DNA from 3 places in the Shewanella decolorationis genome. Region 3 is predicted to be linked to each of the others. Evidence: predicted binding sites of a transcription regulator. Region 3 holds the regulator's gene; each other region holds the start of a gene.
What was found. Region 3 encodes sigma-54, which starts transcription at its own class of promoters, with help from an activator protein. Its sites were predicted from a motif close to GTTGGCACGNNNNTNGNNT; they were not measured.
Positions count from the first base shown of each region.

Region 1 (5,898 bases), 1.6 Mb from region 3:
CGATGCGACTTGCTCTGCAACATCGTTGGCAACCTCCATTTGGCGTTGATACTGTTTGCTACTGTTGGCATGGCTAAAATCGATCATGATATTGTCGACCAACCTCGCCTTTTTTAACTGCTCGCTAATTTGCGCCACATGGGCTGCGCTGTAATTAGGCTCACGGCCACCACGCAAAATGATATGGCAATCCGGATTACCTTTAGTCGACACAATCGCCGAATGGCCAAATTTGGTCACAGATAAGAAGTGGTGCGGCGCATTTGCGGCACCAATGGCATCAATCGCCACCTTAATCGTGCCATCGGTGCCATTTTTAAAGCCGACAGGACAAGATAGCCCCGAGGCCAACTCACGGTGCACTTGGGATTCTGTGGTGCGCGCACCAATGGCGCCCCAGCACATCATATCCGCCACATATTGCGGGGTAATCATGTCAAGAAACTCACCCGCAGTTGGCATGCCGGAGTCATTCAAATCAACCAAGAGTTTACGCGCGGTACGCAAACCATCGTTCAGTTTGAAGCTGTTATCCATATAAGGATCGTTAATGAGTCCCTTCCAACCCACTGTGGTACGCGGTTTTTCAAAATAAACACGCATAACCACCTCAAGCTGATCTTGATAACGTTCCCTCAGAGCAACCAATCGCTGGCCATATTCCAATGCGGCCTTAGGATCATGAATTGAGCAAGGACCAATGACCACTAACAAACGATCATCTTGGCGAGCGAGAATGTTATGGATGCTTTGACGGGCGTTAAACACAGTTGCAGCAGCGTTTTCGGAAGCAGGAAATCGTTCTAGAATCGCAATCGGTGGAAGTAACTCTTTGACTTCATTAATGCGAACGTCATCATTTTGGTAATACATAATTTACTGCTCCAACTCTCGTGTTTAGGCTATTTTTATCGCTGCAATAGGGGATCTCAACTGCAATACTGAGTTCAATTTATCCAGTCTGCGCCGCTAATGCAACCAAGTTGTCTCCATTTCAAAAAATCAGCTATAACGTCTTGTTTTAACATATTTTTAAAAAATACAAATTCAAATATTTCAATATGATACTCACATTAAGGTCGATGCCGTGTTTGACGAAAAACCAAAGTGTTAGCGAAAGCCAAAAATAAAAAACCTCCTTTGCCAGTAGTCAAACACAAACAAAGGAGGTTGAGTAAAGGATTAGTGTTGCCGCATAGCCTGTAACTTAGCTTGATAACGATGCTTATCTGTGGCTTCACGGCTAAGTGCCATGGCCTTTTCCATATTGAGTTTGGCACGTTTTTCATCGCCCAGCGCCCAATAGGTACGTGACAAACCAAAGAAAAACTCATGGCGATAATCGGCTTTATCCACGGCCCTTTGATACCAAGCGAGCGCCTCGCTGTATTGGTGTTCATCATAGGCCTGCTCACCCATATCATAGTAGTAATAAGGGTTACGAATACGCGCTAATTCAAGCACTTTATGAACCTGTGCCCACTCATCTAAACGGCCCTGGTTACCTAAAATCACCGCGAGATTGTAGAGAGTCGTCATATCATTAGCATCAAACTTAAGCGCATAGCGATAGACTTGTTCGGCCCGCTTTTCATCGCCTTTATGGCGATAAATCACAGCTAGGGTATTAAGCGCAGGAATAAAGTGTCCAGATTTTAAGCCCGCTTTAATCAGCGCATAGGCGCGGTCTAAATCCCCTTCGACCAAGGATTCGGCAGCCATATTGTTATAAAACATACTGGTTAAGGTCTGGCGATTAATTTGCACTTTATCGTACCCCCGCAAAGCGCGCTCGGGCATAAAGTCGACCAGAATCGCATGGGCCGAGACATAAACCGTATGTACGCTTTCGACAGGGAGCAAACGTAGGTTGACATGGCCGTTGATCAGATAAAATTCGCCCTGTTTGTCCCACACAGGTTCAATCGCAATATCCTGAAACTCAGTGCCAATTTTAAACACATCCGCTAAGGCCGATGTCATCACCACCAGCGACATACAGTTTCCGGCGCGCTGAGCATAGGTTTCGCTGGCGGTTTGAGTCAAATTATCTTGATAGCGAAAATCGCTATGGCCGCCATCTTGGTTAGCATTGATATAACTCGCTAACCATTCGTGCACCGCGACGGGATTTTTTGTCGATAAGCTATAGCGATCGTAGGCTCGCCTGACATCGGCTGCCACAGAGGGTGGAAGGCTGAAAATATCCTCGACGCTCGGAATATTACTGACAGATTTAAACAACGAATCTGCAAATAGGGCATCGATTTCATCACTAGGTTTTGGGGCTGTTGAGCTGCAACCCCATAAGAGTAAAAGTAATAATGAGCAGATTATGCCGCTTGAGATGGTGCGCAGTTGTATCATGAGATGTCCCCCAGACCATAAGGCTCCTATTTGAGCTTATTACACTTGGCCAAAAAGACGTCATTAAATGGTTACAAAAAATAACAGCTCGCTGCGAAGGATTGCGGCAGCTTGAGAGTTAACGCTGCGTTGGAGTATCAACCTTGATATACACATCCTGCTGCTGATAACGATAAGGTCGGTAGTTATCCTGACCACAAGTAAAGTAAGGGTAAGGCTTTAGCTTGGCAATACAACCAAGTGGCAAAGCCTGCAGAATTTGAATTTGCTCCTGTCTTCTCAAGGATTCCTGCCATTCATAATCTTTCAATACTTGGTCGCGAACAGCAAAAGCATCGAAAGGCTCATCCGAGCGAGTCACTACGACTTGCCCCGCAAAAGCGGGTAAGGCAAAGAGTGCACTCAGAATGCCCCCAAGCAAACAGGTGCGTCTGAGTGGTGCTGTGAGATCAAAGATTAAGCGCATCGTTAGCTCCTTGTTGCGGTGCAAGTAGAATCGAATACCCATAAAAAAAGCAGAGCACTTGGCTCTGCTTTACTATCCTCTTATCCCTTAGAGGCATCAAGTCATATCAACACCAGTTAGCCTGCACTTTTGACTGTCACAAACTCTGGGTAAGCGTCGATACCGCAATCAGATGCATCCATACCGTTATATTCTTCTTCCTCAGAAACACGGATACCCATGGTCATCTTCAGCACAAACCATACCGCAAATGACGCGCTAAATACCCAAGCGAAGATAATCGCTGCACCGGTTAATTGCGCTGTGATAGTGGCGTCGGCATTTGATAACGGTACACACATTAAACCGAGGAAACCTGCCACGCCGTGCACCGAAATCGCGCCAACTGGATCGTCGATCTTAATGCGATCTAAGCCCACAATTGAGAACACCACTAAACCACCAGCCACTAAACCAATCACACCCGCCATCAATAGTGAAGGCGATAAAGGATCAGCCGTAATCGCCACTAAGCCCGCCAGAATACCGTTGAGGATCATGGTTAAGTCCGCTTTACCCCATATCATTTTGCACACAACGAGGGCAGAGATAGCACCAAAAGCGGCCGCGGTGTTGGTGTTTACGAAAACTTTAGCGACAGAGCTTGCATTGGCCGCATCTGAAACCATTAATTGTGAGCCACCGTTGAAGCCAAACCAGCCCATCCACAGGATAAACATCCCTAAGGTCGCCATTGGCAGGTTAGAGCCTGGGATTGGGTTGACTTGGCCGTTAGGGCCATATTTACCCTTACGAGCACCGAGCAGTAACACCCCAGCGATAGCCGCAGCAGCACCTGTCATGTGCACAATACCGCTACCGGCAAAGTCCACAAAGCCTAAGCTAGAGATAAAGCCTTTACCCCAAGTCCAGTAGCCTTCAACGGGGTAGATAATGCCTGTCATCACCACGGAGAAGACAAGGAATGCCCACAACTTCATCCGCTCCGCCACGGCGCCAGAGACAATCGACATCGCCGTTGCCACAAACACGACTTGGAAGAAGAAGTCAGATTCTAAGGCATGGTTAGCATCACTAGCTTGTGAGCCAATCAGCGTACCGAGTGAAGGCAACCAGCCGCCTTCGGCATTGTCGACGTACATAATGTTGTAGCCGATCAATAGGTACATCACACAGGCAATCGCATATAACACCACGTTTTTAGTTAAAATTTCGGTGGTATTTTTAGAGCGCACTAGGCCAGCTTCGAGCATGGCAAAACCCGCAGCCATCCACATAACCAAAGCGCCTGAAATCAAAAAATAAAAGGTATCGAGTGCAAAACGCAGCTCAGAGACTGTCACGCCTAATTTTGTTAGTTCTTCCATCTTCCGCCCCCTATAGCGCTTCAGTGTCGAGTTCACCCGTACGGATACGGATGGCATGTTCTAAGTCGATAACGAAAATCTTTCCGTCACCAATTTTTCCCGTATGAGCCGCAGTGGTAATTGCCTCAATCAACATGTCGAGATTTTCTGCTTTAGTGGCAATTTCTAGTTTTACTTTTGGCAAAAAATCCACCTGATACTCGGCGCCACGATACAACTCTGTGTGCCCCTTTTGACGGCCAAAACCTTTAACCTCGGTCACCGTCATCCCCTCAATACCAATACCGGCGATAGCTTCACGGACATCATCCAATTTAAATGGCTTGATGATAGCGCTGACTAGTTTCATCCTGACCTCCAAAAACGCGATTGTTATTAACTTGTAGCAAAGGTAATTCAATCATCAGGCCATATTTTTAATGCATTGATTTTAAATAAATAATAAAGAATCACCCTGAGTGCGGCGATTAAAAATGCACCAGACTTGTGCAAGCGTGAGGGCAACGCACTCTTTTAGTGAGCAATTTAAGTGCACGCTATATTCGACTTTTGCCCTATTGGTGAGGTTGGCCAATTAGGGTTTACTAACAGTGTAAAAAATAAACAAATCAAAAAATAAACAGAGCAATCGCTAAACGATGCCTTTATTCCACCCGCGCAGAAGGAATACCCGATGTTAAAACCCGAACAATGTGTACTCGTTATCGTCGATGTGCAGGGAAAACTCGCTCAGATCATGGATAACACAGCCAAACTCCACCAACAGCTAAGTACATTGATCCAAGGTGCGCAGCTGTTCGAGATCCCCATTCTCTGGCTCGAACAATTACCCGCCAAACTAGGCTCGACCACTGAAGAGTTAAAAACCTTACTCGAAAAAACGGGCTCGCCCATTGCCAAGCAACACTTTAGTGGTTGGTATTGTGATGAATTTGCCAATGCACTAACCCAAACAAGGCGCAAACAGGTGCTGCTCGCGGGGATAGAAACCCATGTTTGCGTATACCAGACTTGCCGTGATCTGCTCGACCAGCATTACTCTGTGCATGTCGTTGCCGATGCCGTATCTTCCCGTAGCGTTGATAATAAACAGCTGGGCATTCAAATGATGATCGCCAAAGGGGCAAGCCTCACAAATGTGGAGTCACTATTATTTGAACTGCAACACGAAGCCCAAGGCGATAGATTTAAGGCGCTGATAAAGTTGATTAAATAAGGCGAGAAGAGAGCTTATTCAAGCTCTCTTTAGTGAATCAAAACGCCGCGACACAAACAGCAAATTTGGCACTATTGGCATAACTGCGAAAGCTATAACCGCTGGAGGCGACCGAGATAATGCCGACCTCGAATTCAGTCTCATACACTGTGCTAGACCAAGAAGGGATTGTCGAGCTCCACTGCGCACGTTGGTAGGCTGCGCGACTCTCGCCGTACCCATAGAGGGTATTTAACTCCTGCTCTGTTGGCCTGCGCCAATTGTCTTTACCAGCAAACTCGATTGAGGCCAATTTTTGGCACCAGCGGTCAAACTGACCGTTAACACCAACCTTAGCCTCATTGCCTTTGGCTGCTTCGGTGCCGGGTAAGATAACGCCCTTACCATCCTGACGAAACTGCGCATATTCTCCTCGGCTTGGACCAAATACAAACTCCTCCTGCACGTTAAATGTCATCGCATAGGAATCGCCACTGTTGTTG
Region 1 is NZ_CP037898.1:2,122,454-2,128,351, reverse strand. It holds gene aroG (3-deoxy-7-phosphoheptulonate synthase AroG) at 1-873, opposite strand, end outside; gene EYR25_RS09725 (tetratricopeptide repeat protein) at 1,183-2,367, opposite strand; gene EYR25_RS09720 (hypothetical protein) at 2,486-2,833, opposite strand; gene EYR25_RS09715 (ammonium transporter) at 2,950-4,200, opposite strand; gene EYR25_RS09710 (P-II family nitrogen regulator) at 4,211-4,549, opposite strand; gene EYR25_RS09705 (hydrolase) at 4,874-5,416, shown strand; gene EYR25_RS09700 (Lcl domain-containing protein) at 5,454-5,898, opposite strand, start outside.
Region 1: the regulator sigma-54 is predicted to act here: its motif matches at 4,595-4,613, upstream of EYR25_RS09710 (P-II family nitrogen regulator).

Region 2 (5,898 bases), 780 kb from region 3:
GCCAAGCGGACCTTGACGAGGAAAATTCCGCTAAAATTGCCTCGACCATCGAGTTAGATGACGAAGCTCGAAGCAACCAGCAACAACATGATGGAGAGGAAGATGCAAAATCGCCGCCATCAACTGCTGAATAAGCTGAATCATTGCATCGACAAAGTCCCGCCGTTTCGAGCCGTCGCCAGTGGTCAACTGGTGCGTGTTGTTGGCTTGACCTTAGAAGCGAGTGGTTGTCGAGCTCCCGTTGGTAGCTTGTGCTCCATCGAAACCATGGCGGGAGAGTTGGTAGCCGAAGTTGTCGGTTTCGACGATGAGCTGTTGTATCTGATGCCGATTGAAGAATTACGCGGCGTGTTACCTGGCGCGCGGGTTATTCCCCTCGGTGAGCAGGCGGGGCTCAATGTCGGTTTATCCCTGCTCGGACGAGTGCTCGACGGTAATGGTGTGCCATTAGATGGTCTTGGCGCTTTATCGACTGAGCAACAGGCGCCGAGGCACAGTAACGCTATCAACCCACTTTCTCGCCGTGCGATTACTGAACCACTCGATGTGGGGGTGCGCGCCATCAATGCCATGCTCACCGTTGGTAAGGGCCAACGTATGGGCCTATTTGCTGGCTCAGGTGTGGGTAAGAGTGTGCTACTAGGTATGATGACCCGAGGTACCACGGCCGACATTATTGTAGTGGGGCTGGTAGGTGAGCGTGGTCGCGAAGTTAAAGAATTTATTGAAGAAATCCTCGGGGAAAAGGGCAGAGCACGCTCGGTTGTGGTGGCGGCGCCCGCCGATACCTCACCGCTGATGCGCCTGCGCGCCTGTGAAACCTCGACTCGTATCGCCGAGTATTTTCGGGATTTAGGCTATAACGTATTGTTATTAATGGATAGCTTGACTCGTTACGCCCAGGCGCAGCGGGAAATAGCCTTAGCCGTGGGTGAACCACCGGCGACTAAAGGTTATCCACCTTCGGTATTTGCCAAATTACCGCGTTTAGTTGAACGGGCGGGTAATGGAGGCCCTGGACAGGGTTCTATCACCGCATTTTATACCGTGTTGACCGAGGGCGATGATCAACAGGATCCGATTGCCGATGCTTCTCGGGCGATCCTCGATGGGCATATTGTGCTCTCCCGTGCACTGGCTGATTCTGGGCACTATCCCGCAATCGATATTGAGGCTTCCATTAGCCGTGTGGCTCCAATGGTGATTTCAAACGAGCACTTAGAAGCCATGCGCCGCGTTAAACAGACCTATTCCCTTTATCAGCAGAATAAGGATCTGATTTCGATCGGGGCTTATGCCCAAGGCAGCGATCCGCGAATCGATAACGCCATACGCCTGCAACCTGCGATGAATGCCTTCTTACGGCAGACCATGCGTGATGCCTTTAGTTTTGCCGATAGCCAAGTCATGCTTGGGCAACTCGCGGCGCAATGTAAATAATCGAGACTGTTATGGCGAATGCCGATCCTCTGTTACTGGTATTAAAATTAGCCCTCGATGCAGAGGAGCAAGCAGCATTACTGCTAAAGTCGGCGCAATTAGAGTGTCAAAAGCGACAAAATCAGTTGGATGCACTCAACAATTATCGCTTGGACTACATGAAGCAGATGCAGTCACAGCAAGGTCAAGCCATCAGCGCCAGTCATTATCACCAATTTCACCGTTTTATTCGGCAAATCGATGAGGCGATTGCCCAGCAAAATCGTGTGGTCGCCGATGGTGAGAAGCAAAAAAATTATCGTCAGCAGCATTGGCTCGAGAAGCAAAAGAAACGCAAGGCGGTAGAACTACTCTTAGAGAATAAAGAGAAAAAACGCCAAGCACTTGAGTTGAAGAAAGAGCAAAAGATGACCGATGAATTTGCTTCCCAACAGTTTTTTCGCCGCAATAAACCCTAACCAAAGCTTGCCATTGCTTGTTTAAGTTGTTTCTTAAATCTGTAACCTCCATTTGTTGGCATTTTATTTGCTTGCTTTATACCAGATATGGCAGAAGCCGCATAAATTGACGTTGCCTGAATAGAATTTTCTCGGGCGAATGTTTAGGAGCTGATATGCAACAAATGAACAATATCCTATTAGCGCCAAGCGCGAAAAACGGTGCAAGCTCTGGCAAGACGATGTCACAAGATACTAATAGTGAAGATTTTTCTGTTGCATTGGCATCAGTAACATCTACTTCTACTCCATCAACGAAAACTAGAGTTTCTCAAGAAGCGCCAGTTAAATCGTCACAATCAGAGACGAATGTGGACGAGAGTGATACCGATGATAAAGCCGATATCAACTTAATTTTTGCCCAGATTGGGATGGCAAATGAGATGAAGAAAGCGGCAGCACCGGGTGAAGCTTTGCCGCTTGATGCTGATATCATAGCAACTGAAGATGCAGAACCAGCATCTTCCTTTATATTATCTAGTGCACTTCCTCAAGCCGATGAACCTGTTGATGTACTTCCTCCTGCTGAAGAATCTATAGTTGTAGGCTCTTTTTCTGATGAACTTGCTAGGTTTTCCCAATCAAATGTCACTGATGAAGTCGAAGCTGATGCAACCCTTGCAAAAACAACAAATGGCACAGATAAACCAACAACATCACAAGCTCTTAGCCAATCAATATCTGAGCAAAGTAATAGCCAATCCGCAGCTAAGTTGCCTCAACTCAAAATCGAAGATATTACTGATACAGATAGTGTCGAAGTGGTGCCTTCTGTCGATATTAAAGCTGTGGCATTGGAGGAACCCGATGCTCAAGGTGTTTTAGTTGACGATTCGCAAATGATTGATGATGCATCACTATTAACTGGGAAGCGAACAGAAAAATTTGTTAAACCGCCTGAAAATCATATTTTACCCATTGATGGAGAGCCTATTTTAGGTTCAAAAGAACTAGGTACAAAAGAGATGGAGCTTAGCGGTAAGGTGATGAATATGCCTACACCACGGACCGATACAGCAATGTCACCTCTAGCTATGGATAATCAAGCATCAATCAAAGCTTCTGCTAGCGATGTGGATATATTACAAGTTAATGCAGCTTCTGTTTCGAATGTTAAAGATTCCAATAGCTTAGGATCTGTGAGCATTGACCCTGATCTTGCTACAGAAAATCCTTCCCGAGCTGAAATTTCTGCTGGATTTTTACTAAAGGATGCCAAGTTAGCCGTCAGTCTCGATACACAGCAAGATAGTCGCTTAACGTCGTTCAATACAGACGAATCATCGGGCGTTGAATCTAAACCTGTTGAATTTAAACCTGTATCCTCATTGCATTCTTTGACTACGCAGGTAACAAATCGTCAGGATATTCCACAAGTGCAGCTTTCTTTACGCCAGGGGTTAGAGACACAAAACCAAATGCAGGAAATGATCCAGCGTTTTTCACCCGTGATGAAACAGCAGTTGGTGACTATGGTAAGCCAAGGGATCCAGCAGGCTGAAATTCGGTTAGATCCGCCAGAACTGGGTCATATGCTAGTTAAAGTGCAAGTACATGGCGACCAAACGCAAGTGCAGTTCCATGTTACCCAATCGCAGACCCGCGATGTGGTTGAGCAAGCCATTCCCCGCCTGCGTGAATTATTACAGGAACAAGGTATGCAATTGGCTGACAGTCATGTTTCCCATGGTGACCAAGGTCAACGTCGCGAGGGTGGATTTGGCGAAGCGGGTGGTTCGGGCAGCGGAAATATGGATGATTTCTCGGCAGAAGAGCTAGATTTAGGTTTAAATCAAGCAACTAGTTTAAATTCGGGTATAGATTATTACGCTTAAGAAGGTAACCTATAGTAATAAAGCGGATTATAATCCGCATCGTAATCCATTCCCGCATTTAGCCAATTAAAGAGTACAGAAGATGGCCAAGGAAGAATCATTAGAACTTGAAAGTACCGAAGCGCCTAAAAGTAAAAAGAAGCTATTTATTTTTATTGGGGTCGGTGTTTTAGCTGCCCTACTAATTGGTGGTGCTCTGTGGTTTTTTCTTGGTAGTAGTGATGAAGTACCCGCTGATGCTGAAGGCGCTAAAACCGAAGCAGAGGCGCCTGCTGCGGAACCTGCAATGGCCGCTTATGTGCCTATGCCACGTCCATTTTTGTTCAATCTTCCTGGGCCAGACCGCTCTCGACTTGTCGAAATTAAAGTGCAATTGATGGTTCGAGGCCAAGATGATGACGTGTTGACCCAAAAGCATATTCCATTAATTGAGGATGCGTTGTTAACCACCTTTAGCGGGGCAGATGTGCAAAAACTGAGTACTCAGGCAGGTAAAGACGAATTACGGCAATTAGCGCTCTTGAGTGTACAAAATACCTTGCAATCCGTGACCGGACGTAAAGTGGTTGAAAAAGTACTCTTTACCGGGTTTGTAATGCAATAACCCTTTATCTTCAGCACGTTAAAGAGGCGAAGACAATACTGTGAGTGATTTATTAAGCCAAGACGAAATTGATGCGCTCTTACATGGAGTGGATGACGTCGAAGAGGACAGTGAGCATGATGCCGCGGGGCTGGAAGCTCGCTCCTACGACTTTTCCTCCCAAGACCGTATTGTGCGTGGACGTATGCCCACGCTCGAAATTGTGAATGAGCGTTTTGCCCGCCACTTGCGGATCAGCATGTTCAACATGATGCGTCGTGCGGCCGAAGTGTCGATTAACGGTGTGCAAATGCTTAAGTTTGGTGAGTACGTACATACCTTATTCGTTCCAACCAGTCTGAATATGGTGCGTTTTCATCCCTTAAAAGGTACCGCGCTTATTACCATGGAAGCGCGCTTAGTGTTTATTTTGGTGGATAACTTTTTTGGTGGTGACGGTCGTTTCCATGCCAAGATTGAAGGCCGTGAATTTACCCCAACCGAACGTCGGATTGTGCAACTGTTGCTTAAGATTATCTTTGAAGACTACAAAGATGCTTGGGCACCCGTGATGGATGTGGAGTTTGATTATCTAGACTCCGAAGTAAACCCTGCAATGGCGAACATCGTCAGTCCCACTGAAGTGGTGGTGATTAACTCTTTCCATATCGAGGTTGATGGCGGTGGCGGCGATTTCCATATCACTATGCCGTATTCGATGATTGAACCAATCCGTGAACTGCTCGATGCTGGTGTGCAGAGTGATAAACAAGATACGGATATGCGTTGGTCACAGGCGCTGCATGACGAGATTATGGACGTAAAGGTCGGCTTTGATGCTACAGTCGTTGAGCATGAGCTCACACTCAAAGACGTCATGAACTTTAAGGCAGGGGATATTATTCCTGTTGAACTGCCAGAATACATTATGATGAAAATCGAAGACTTACCGACATATCGCTGTAAAATGGGGCGTTCACGCGATAATTTAGCGCTTAAAGTTTACGAAAAAATCCCACGTCCAGAGACGGTTAAGTCCGAACTGCAATTAGTGACACGTAAAGGCAAAGCCAGAGATATATCAGAATTATAAAGGTGAAGTGAGATGAGTACAGATGACGATTGGGCAGCGGCCATGGCCGAGCAAGCATTGGAAGAAGCAAACGCCATTGATCTTGACGAGCTTGTAGACGAGTCGCAGCCAATTAGTAAGGCCGAAGCCGCCAAACTAGACACCATTTTGGATATTCCTGTGACGATTTCGATGGAAGTCGGTCGCAGCTATATCAGTATTCGTAACCTACTGCAGCTTAACCAAGGTTCTGTAGTGGAGCTGGATAGGGTGGCGGGTGAGCCGCTAGACGTGATGGTTAATGGCACGCTTATCGCCCATGGCGAAGTGGTTGTGGTTAACGATAAGTTTGGTATTCGTTTAACTGACGTGATCAGTCAAACTGAGCGTATCAAAAAACTTAAATAATTTTAAGCCAGTAAGAATAAGCCTGAAGGAAAGAGATGAGCATATCCGTAATTCTCAATGCAG
Region 2 is NZ_CP037898.1:1,328,817-1,334,714, forward strand. It holds gene fliH (flagellar assembly protein FliH) at 1-134, shown strand, start outside; gene fliI (flagellar protein export ATPase FliI) at 103-1,440, shown strand; gene fliJ (flagellar export protein FliJ) at 1,452-1,898, shown strand; gene EYR25_RS05980 (flagellar hook-length control protein FliK) at 2,054-3,772, shown strand; gene fliL (flagellar basal body-associated protein FliL) at 3,855-4,376, shown strand; gene fliM (flagellar motor switch protein FliM) at 4,417-5,448, shown strand; gene fliN (flagellar motor switch protein FliN) at 5,461-5,835, shown strand; gene fliO (flagellar biosynthetic protein FliO) at 5,871-5,898, shown strand, end outside.
Region 2: the regulator sigma-54 is predicted to act here: its motif matches at 1,953-1,971, upstream of EYR25_RS05980 (flagellar hook-length control protein FliK).

Region 3 (5,898 bases):
AAGCGAAATCACATTGAACTAGGCAAGATAACTTAGTTCAAAAGACGTATTGAATGTCAAACTGGTTATCATGGCGACCATAACCATAAAAGTGGCAGCGCTAAAACAACCAAGACGATGATTTTGCTCAAGACATTCAATCGCTAAACAGGTTATTCTGCCCTATTGCCTCAAACCTGATTGGCAAGGGCAAACAATAAGACGCTACTCCGGTAAGAAGCCGTTAATTTTATCATCTTTATCGCGTACCAAATTGTGCTATTCCAATCCCAGACGGGGCGACAAAGACAATGCAAGAAGAGAGATAGACATGGTAGACCAATCACAATTGCGCCAGTGGGGCTGTAAAGTTATCGATATAGAAAAATCGGCCCTCGACAATCTATATCAATATGTCGATTCCGTTGAATTCGCCCAAGCCTGCGAGTTAATTCTCAACTGCACCGGCAAAGTGATAGTGATGGGGATGGGAAAATCCGGCCACATTGGCAATAAAATCTCAGCCACCCTCGCCAGCACAGGTACACCTGCATTTTTTGTGCATCCTGGCGAAGCCAGTCATGGTGATCTAGGTGTGCTCTCGGATAATGATATTATTCTTGCCATTTCAAACTCGGGTGAGTCGAGCGAAATCCTCGCGCTGATGCCGGTTATCCAGCGTAAAGCCATCCCAGTGATCGCCATGACGGGCAAACCTGAGTCCACCATGGCACGTTTGGCCAAAATTCATTTATGCATTGAAGTACCAGAAGAAGCCTGTCCGCTCGGACTTGCGCCAACTTCCAGCACCACGGCAACCTTAGTGATGGGAGATGCGATGGCCATTGCATTGCTGCAAGCTAAAGGCTTTACTCGAGACGATTTCGCTATGTCCCATCCGGGCGGCGCCTTAGGCCGTAAGCTACTGCTAAAAGTCAGCAACGTGATGCACAGCGGCGATGATTTACCTTTGGTTAAACACGATATCTGCATCACCGATGCCCTGTACGAGATCTCCAAGAAAGGCCTTGGCATGACTGCTGTTATCGATGAGCAGAACAAACTTGTGGGTATCTTTACCGACGGCGACCTACGCCGCGTTATCGACGCCCAAGTCAACCTGCGCACCACGCCAATTGCCGATGTGATGACGCGAAACTGTGTCACAATTACTGAAAACGTCCTAGCGGCGCAGGCGCTGCAAGTGATGGATTCCAAAAATATCAACGGCCTGATAGTGATAGATAAAGACAATCATCCTGTCGGTGCGCTCAATATGCTCGATATGGTTAAAGCGGGAGTCATTTAATGCCACAGCAAGGATTTTACGGCCCCATCAGCGACGATGTTTGGCAAAGAGCGCAAAAAATTAAACTGCTAATCTGCGACGTGGACGGAGTGTTTTCCGACGGCCGCATTTATTTGAGCAACTCAGGGGAAGAGCTCAAAGCCTTCCACACCCGCGATGGCTATGGCGTTCGTTCATTATTGACCAGTGGGTTTAATCTGGCGGTCATCACTGGCCGTCAGTCTAAAATTGTTGAAAACCGCATGACGGCTCTGGGTGTGACCCATATTTATCAGGGCGTGGATAATAAATTCGTCCCCTATGAAGAGCTACTGTCGCTCTACAATGTCACCCCAGAAGAAGTCGCCTATATCGGTGATGATATTGTCGACCTACCAGTAATGAATGTGGTCGGCCTTGCCGTCTGTGTTGCCGATGGTCATCCCTATGTCCGTCAACACGCCCATTTTGTGACTCACTTAAATGGTGGACATGGCGCACTCAGGGAACTCACGGATCTGCTGTTGCTGAGCCAAAATAAGTTCACTTCCGCCCATGGGATGAGCATATGAGTCGTGTGACCCTCGCCATTATCGCCTTTTTTGGTACTGCGCTGGTGCTATATTGGCAAGTGCAGCAAAAACGTGGTGGCGATACGGATGACAGCTTGAACGTCAGTGATAGACCCGATTACATTATCGAAGATCTGCGTAGCATTGAGTTTAATGAGCAAGGGCAAGTTAACAGTCGCGTCACGGCAAAGCACATGGAGCACTATGAGCTGAAAAACCAGACCGACTTTACTCAGCCTGTCTATCTTGTCTATCCCGACCAAGGTAAAGCAAAATGGCAGATCCGAGCCGACCAAGGTCGACTCAACAAAGATACCGGCAAGGTTGTATTAGAAAAGAATGTTATTATCGATGCCATCAGCCCTGGTGAACCCATACAGACATTGTCCACCAGTTTTTTAGAACTCGATCTCAACACTATGATAATGACCTCTGACCGCATCATTTACGTCACAGGGAAAGATTTTAATATTCAAGGGCAAGGCCTTTATGCCGACCTTAACGCGCAGGAAGTGCAATTGACCAGTCAGGTAGTAGGAACCTATGAAGCAAAATAACATATTACTTGTCGGCCTAATGCTAATCACTAGCATGAGCGCCTTCGCCAAGGTCGGTGACTTACAGCAAGAAGTAAAAATCAAAGCCGTCAGCCAAACTGCGGACATTAAAAATAACCAGATCATTTTCTTCGGTCCGGTAGAAGTAACCCAGGGCTCGATAAAAATTAATGCAAATCAACTACGTGCGTTTTCTGCCGAAGGCGAAAACAGCAAGATTTTAGTCGCAACGGGGAATCCTGCGACCTACAGCCAAATTCTGGATGATGGACGCCCTGCTTCAGCAAGTGCCAAAGAAATTCGCTATGAAATGGCGACTCGTACCTTAACCTTAACGGGTTCAGCGACCCTTGACCAAGCGGGTAGCCAAGTCACGGGTAACCTCATCCGTTACGATATTATTCAGCAAAAACTGATCGCGGAGAGCACGGGTAGCGGTGATGATCGCGTGATTACCATTATTAAACCTGACAACTATCAGGAAGAACTCAAGAATCAGCCCGCAGACAAACCTGTGAAAAAACAGGATCCTAAATGACCCAAATCACCTTAAAAGCACAGAATCTCGCCAAGAGTTATAAGAGTCGTCAGGTTGTGAAAGATGTCAGCCTGACGGTCAAAACGGGTCAAGTCGTCGGCTTACTCGGCCCAAACGGCGCGGGTAAAACCACCACCTTTTACATGGTCGTGGGCTTAGTCAAAAGCGATAAAGGCCATATCTTTATCGATAACGATGATTTAACTGCCGATCCCATGCATCTGCGCGCTCGCAAAGGCATTGGTTACCTACCACAGGAAGCCAGTATCTTCCGTAAGCTGACCGTGCACGACAATATCATGGCGGTACTGCAAACCCGTAAAGAGCTCAATCGCGACCAACGCGAAGAAGAGCTGGAACATCTGCTCGAAGAGTTCCATATCACCCATATTCGCGATAGCCAAGGCATGTCGTTATCGGGCGGCGAACGTCGCCGCGTCGAAATTGCCCGCGCCTTAGCGGCCAATCCTAAGTTTATTCTGCTCGATGAACCCTTCGCCGGTGTCGACCCGATTTCGGTTATCGATATCAAGAAAATCATCGAACAACTCAAGAGCCGAGGCCTTGGGGTACTGATCACAGACCACAATGTGCGTGAGACCTTAGACGTCTGTGAACATGCTTACATTGTCAGTCACGGAAACCTGATAGCCGAAGGAACTCCCGCAGAGATCTTAGACAATCAGCAAGTTAGGGCTGTGTACTTAGGTGAACAATTCAGGCTATAGTTACTTAAACAGAGCCAATTAGCCTTGAATTTTGGCTTATCAGCGCCATCAATATGATAACAAGCGGCCTAAATTCAAAATAATAACGTAGGGATCAGCGGTAACATGAAAGCGTCACTCCAGCTCAAACTGGGTCAACAGTTAACCATGACGCCACAACTCCAACAGGCCATTCGTCTGTTGCAACTGTCGTCATTGGAACTGCAGCAAGAGATCCAGCAAGCCTTAGACTCTAATCCTCTTCTCGAGCTGGAAGAGGAGCAATTCGACGCGCCTAGCGAACGTAATCAAGATATCGCCGATACCGACTTTAGCGAAACGACGGCTCAGCCACAGGAACAAGACAATTCCACCGTGGACATTGCCGAGTCGCTGACCAAAGAATCCTTGCCCGAAGAACTGCCCATGGACACCACTTGGGATGAAGTCTTTACCGCATCGCCAAACTCAGGTTCAGGCGCCAGCCGTGAAGATGACATGCCCTTCCAAGGGGAAACCAGTGAAGGCCTTTACGAACATTTAGAATGGCAGAAAAACCTCACGCCCTTCTCTGAAACCGATTTAGCCATCGCTACCGCGATTATTGATGCCATCGACGATCAAGGTTATCTCACTCAAAGTACTGAAGATATCCTCGAAGCCATGGGCAATCCCGAAATAGAACTGGATGAAGTCGAAGCCGTACTCAAGCGTATTCAACACTTCGATCCCGTCGGTGTCGCCGCAAGGGATTTAAGCGAATGTCTGCTTATCCAACTCTCCCACTTTTCACCGGATACTCCACACCTCGAAAACGCCCGCATGCTGATCAAAGATCATTTAGATCTGATCGCTGCCCGCGATTTTAGGTTGTTGATGCGTAAGACCAAACTCAAAGAAGACGAGTTAAGGGACAGCATAGCGCTGATCCAAACCTTAAACCCTCGTCCCGGTTTGCTCATCACCCCTGTTGATGAAGAATATGTCATCCCCGATGTGTCGGTATCGAAGAAAAACGGTCGCTGGGTGGTCGAGTTAAATCCAGATTGCATGCCAAAAATCAATGTTAATCAGCAATATGCAGCCATGGCGCGCAGCACCAAAAGCCAAGCCGATAGCCAATTTATCCGCGGGCATCTGCAAGAAGCCAAGTGGTTTATTAAAAGCCTTGAAAGCCGTAACGAAACACTGCTCAAGGTGGCAAACTGCATAGTGCAATACCAACAGGGTTTCTTCGAATACGGTGAAGAAGCCATGAAACCTATGGTCCTAAACGATATCGCTGAAGCGGTAGAGATGCATGAGTCCACCATTTCACGGGTGACCACACAAAAATACATGCATACCCCAAAGGGACTTTTTGAACTAAAATATTTCTTCTCAAGCCACGTCGGGACTGATGATGGCGGTGAGTGCTCATCCACGGCAATCAGAGCCTTCATTAAGAAACTGGTTGCAGCGGAAAACCAGAAAAAACCATTAAGCGACAGCAAGATGGCACAACTTCTGGCAGAACAGGGAATTAACGTTGCGCGCAGAACCATTGCGAAGTACAGAGAAGCGATGCTTATTCCCCCTTCCAATCAGCGTAAAAGTTTATAGCCTAAAGTGGAAATCGGAGGACGTTTATATGCAAATAAACCTGAGTGGACACCATATCGAGATTACTGAATCGTTACGGGCTTATGTTGAGGAAAAGTTTTCAAAACTTGAACGTCATTTCGAACAGATCAATAATGTGCACGTTGTGCTCAATGTTGAGAAAATGCAACAAATTGCCGAAGCGAGAATCAACCTCACCGGTGGTGAAGTCTTCGCGACTTCAGAGCATGCAGATATGTATGCTGCCATAGACGTCCTGATCGACAAGCTTGATCGTCAGGTTATTAAACACAAAGAGAAGTTAACAAAACACTAGCAATGGAACTTCGTACCATACTGCGGCCGGAATGCACGACCTGCGCCACTCCGGGCAGTAAGAAAAAGGTACTGGAACTTATCAGCGACTTAGCCGCTGCCCAGTACCCCACCCTCTCATCTCAAGAGATCTTCGAAAGCCTTGTGGCGCGCGAAAAGATGGGGAGCACAGGTATAGGTAACGGCATCGCCATTCCACATGGTCGATTAACCGATATAACACAACCCATAGCCATATTGGTGAAATGTGAGGAGCCGATAGCCTTTGATGCTATCGATAAACAACCTGTCGACATTTTATTTGCGCTGCTAGTGCCTGCTGACCAATGTCAACAGCACT
Region 3 is NZ_CP037898.1:551,396-557,293, reverse strand. It holds gene EYR25_RS02430 (KpsF/GutQ family sugar-phosphate isomerase) at 311-1,288, shown strand; gene kdsC (3-deoxy-manno-octulosonate-8-phosphatase KdsC) at 1,288-1,839, shown strand; gene lptC (LPS export ABC transporter periplasmic protein LptC) at 1,836-2,396, shown strand; gene lptA (lipopolysaccharide transport periplasmic protein LptA) at 2,383-2,934, shown strand; gene lptB (LPS export ABC transporter ATP-binding protein) at 2,931-3,662, shown strand; gene EYR25_RS02405 (RNA polymerase factor sigma-54) at 3,768-5,243, shown strand; gene hpf (ribosome hibernation promoting factor) at 5,272-5,559, shown strand; gene ptsN (PTS IIA-like nitrogen regulatory protein PtsN) at 5,562-5,898, shown strand, end outside.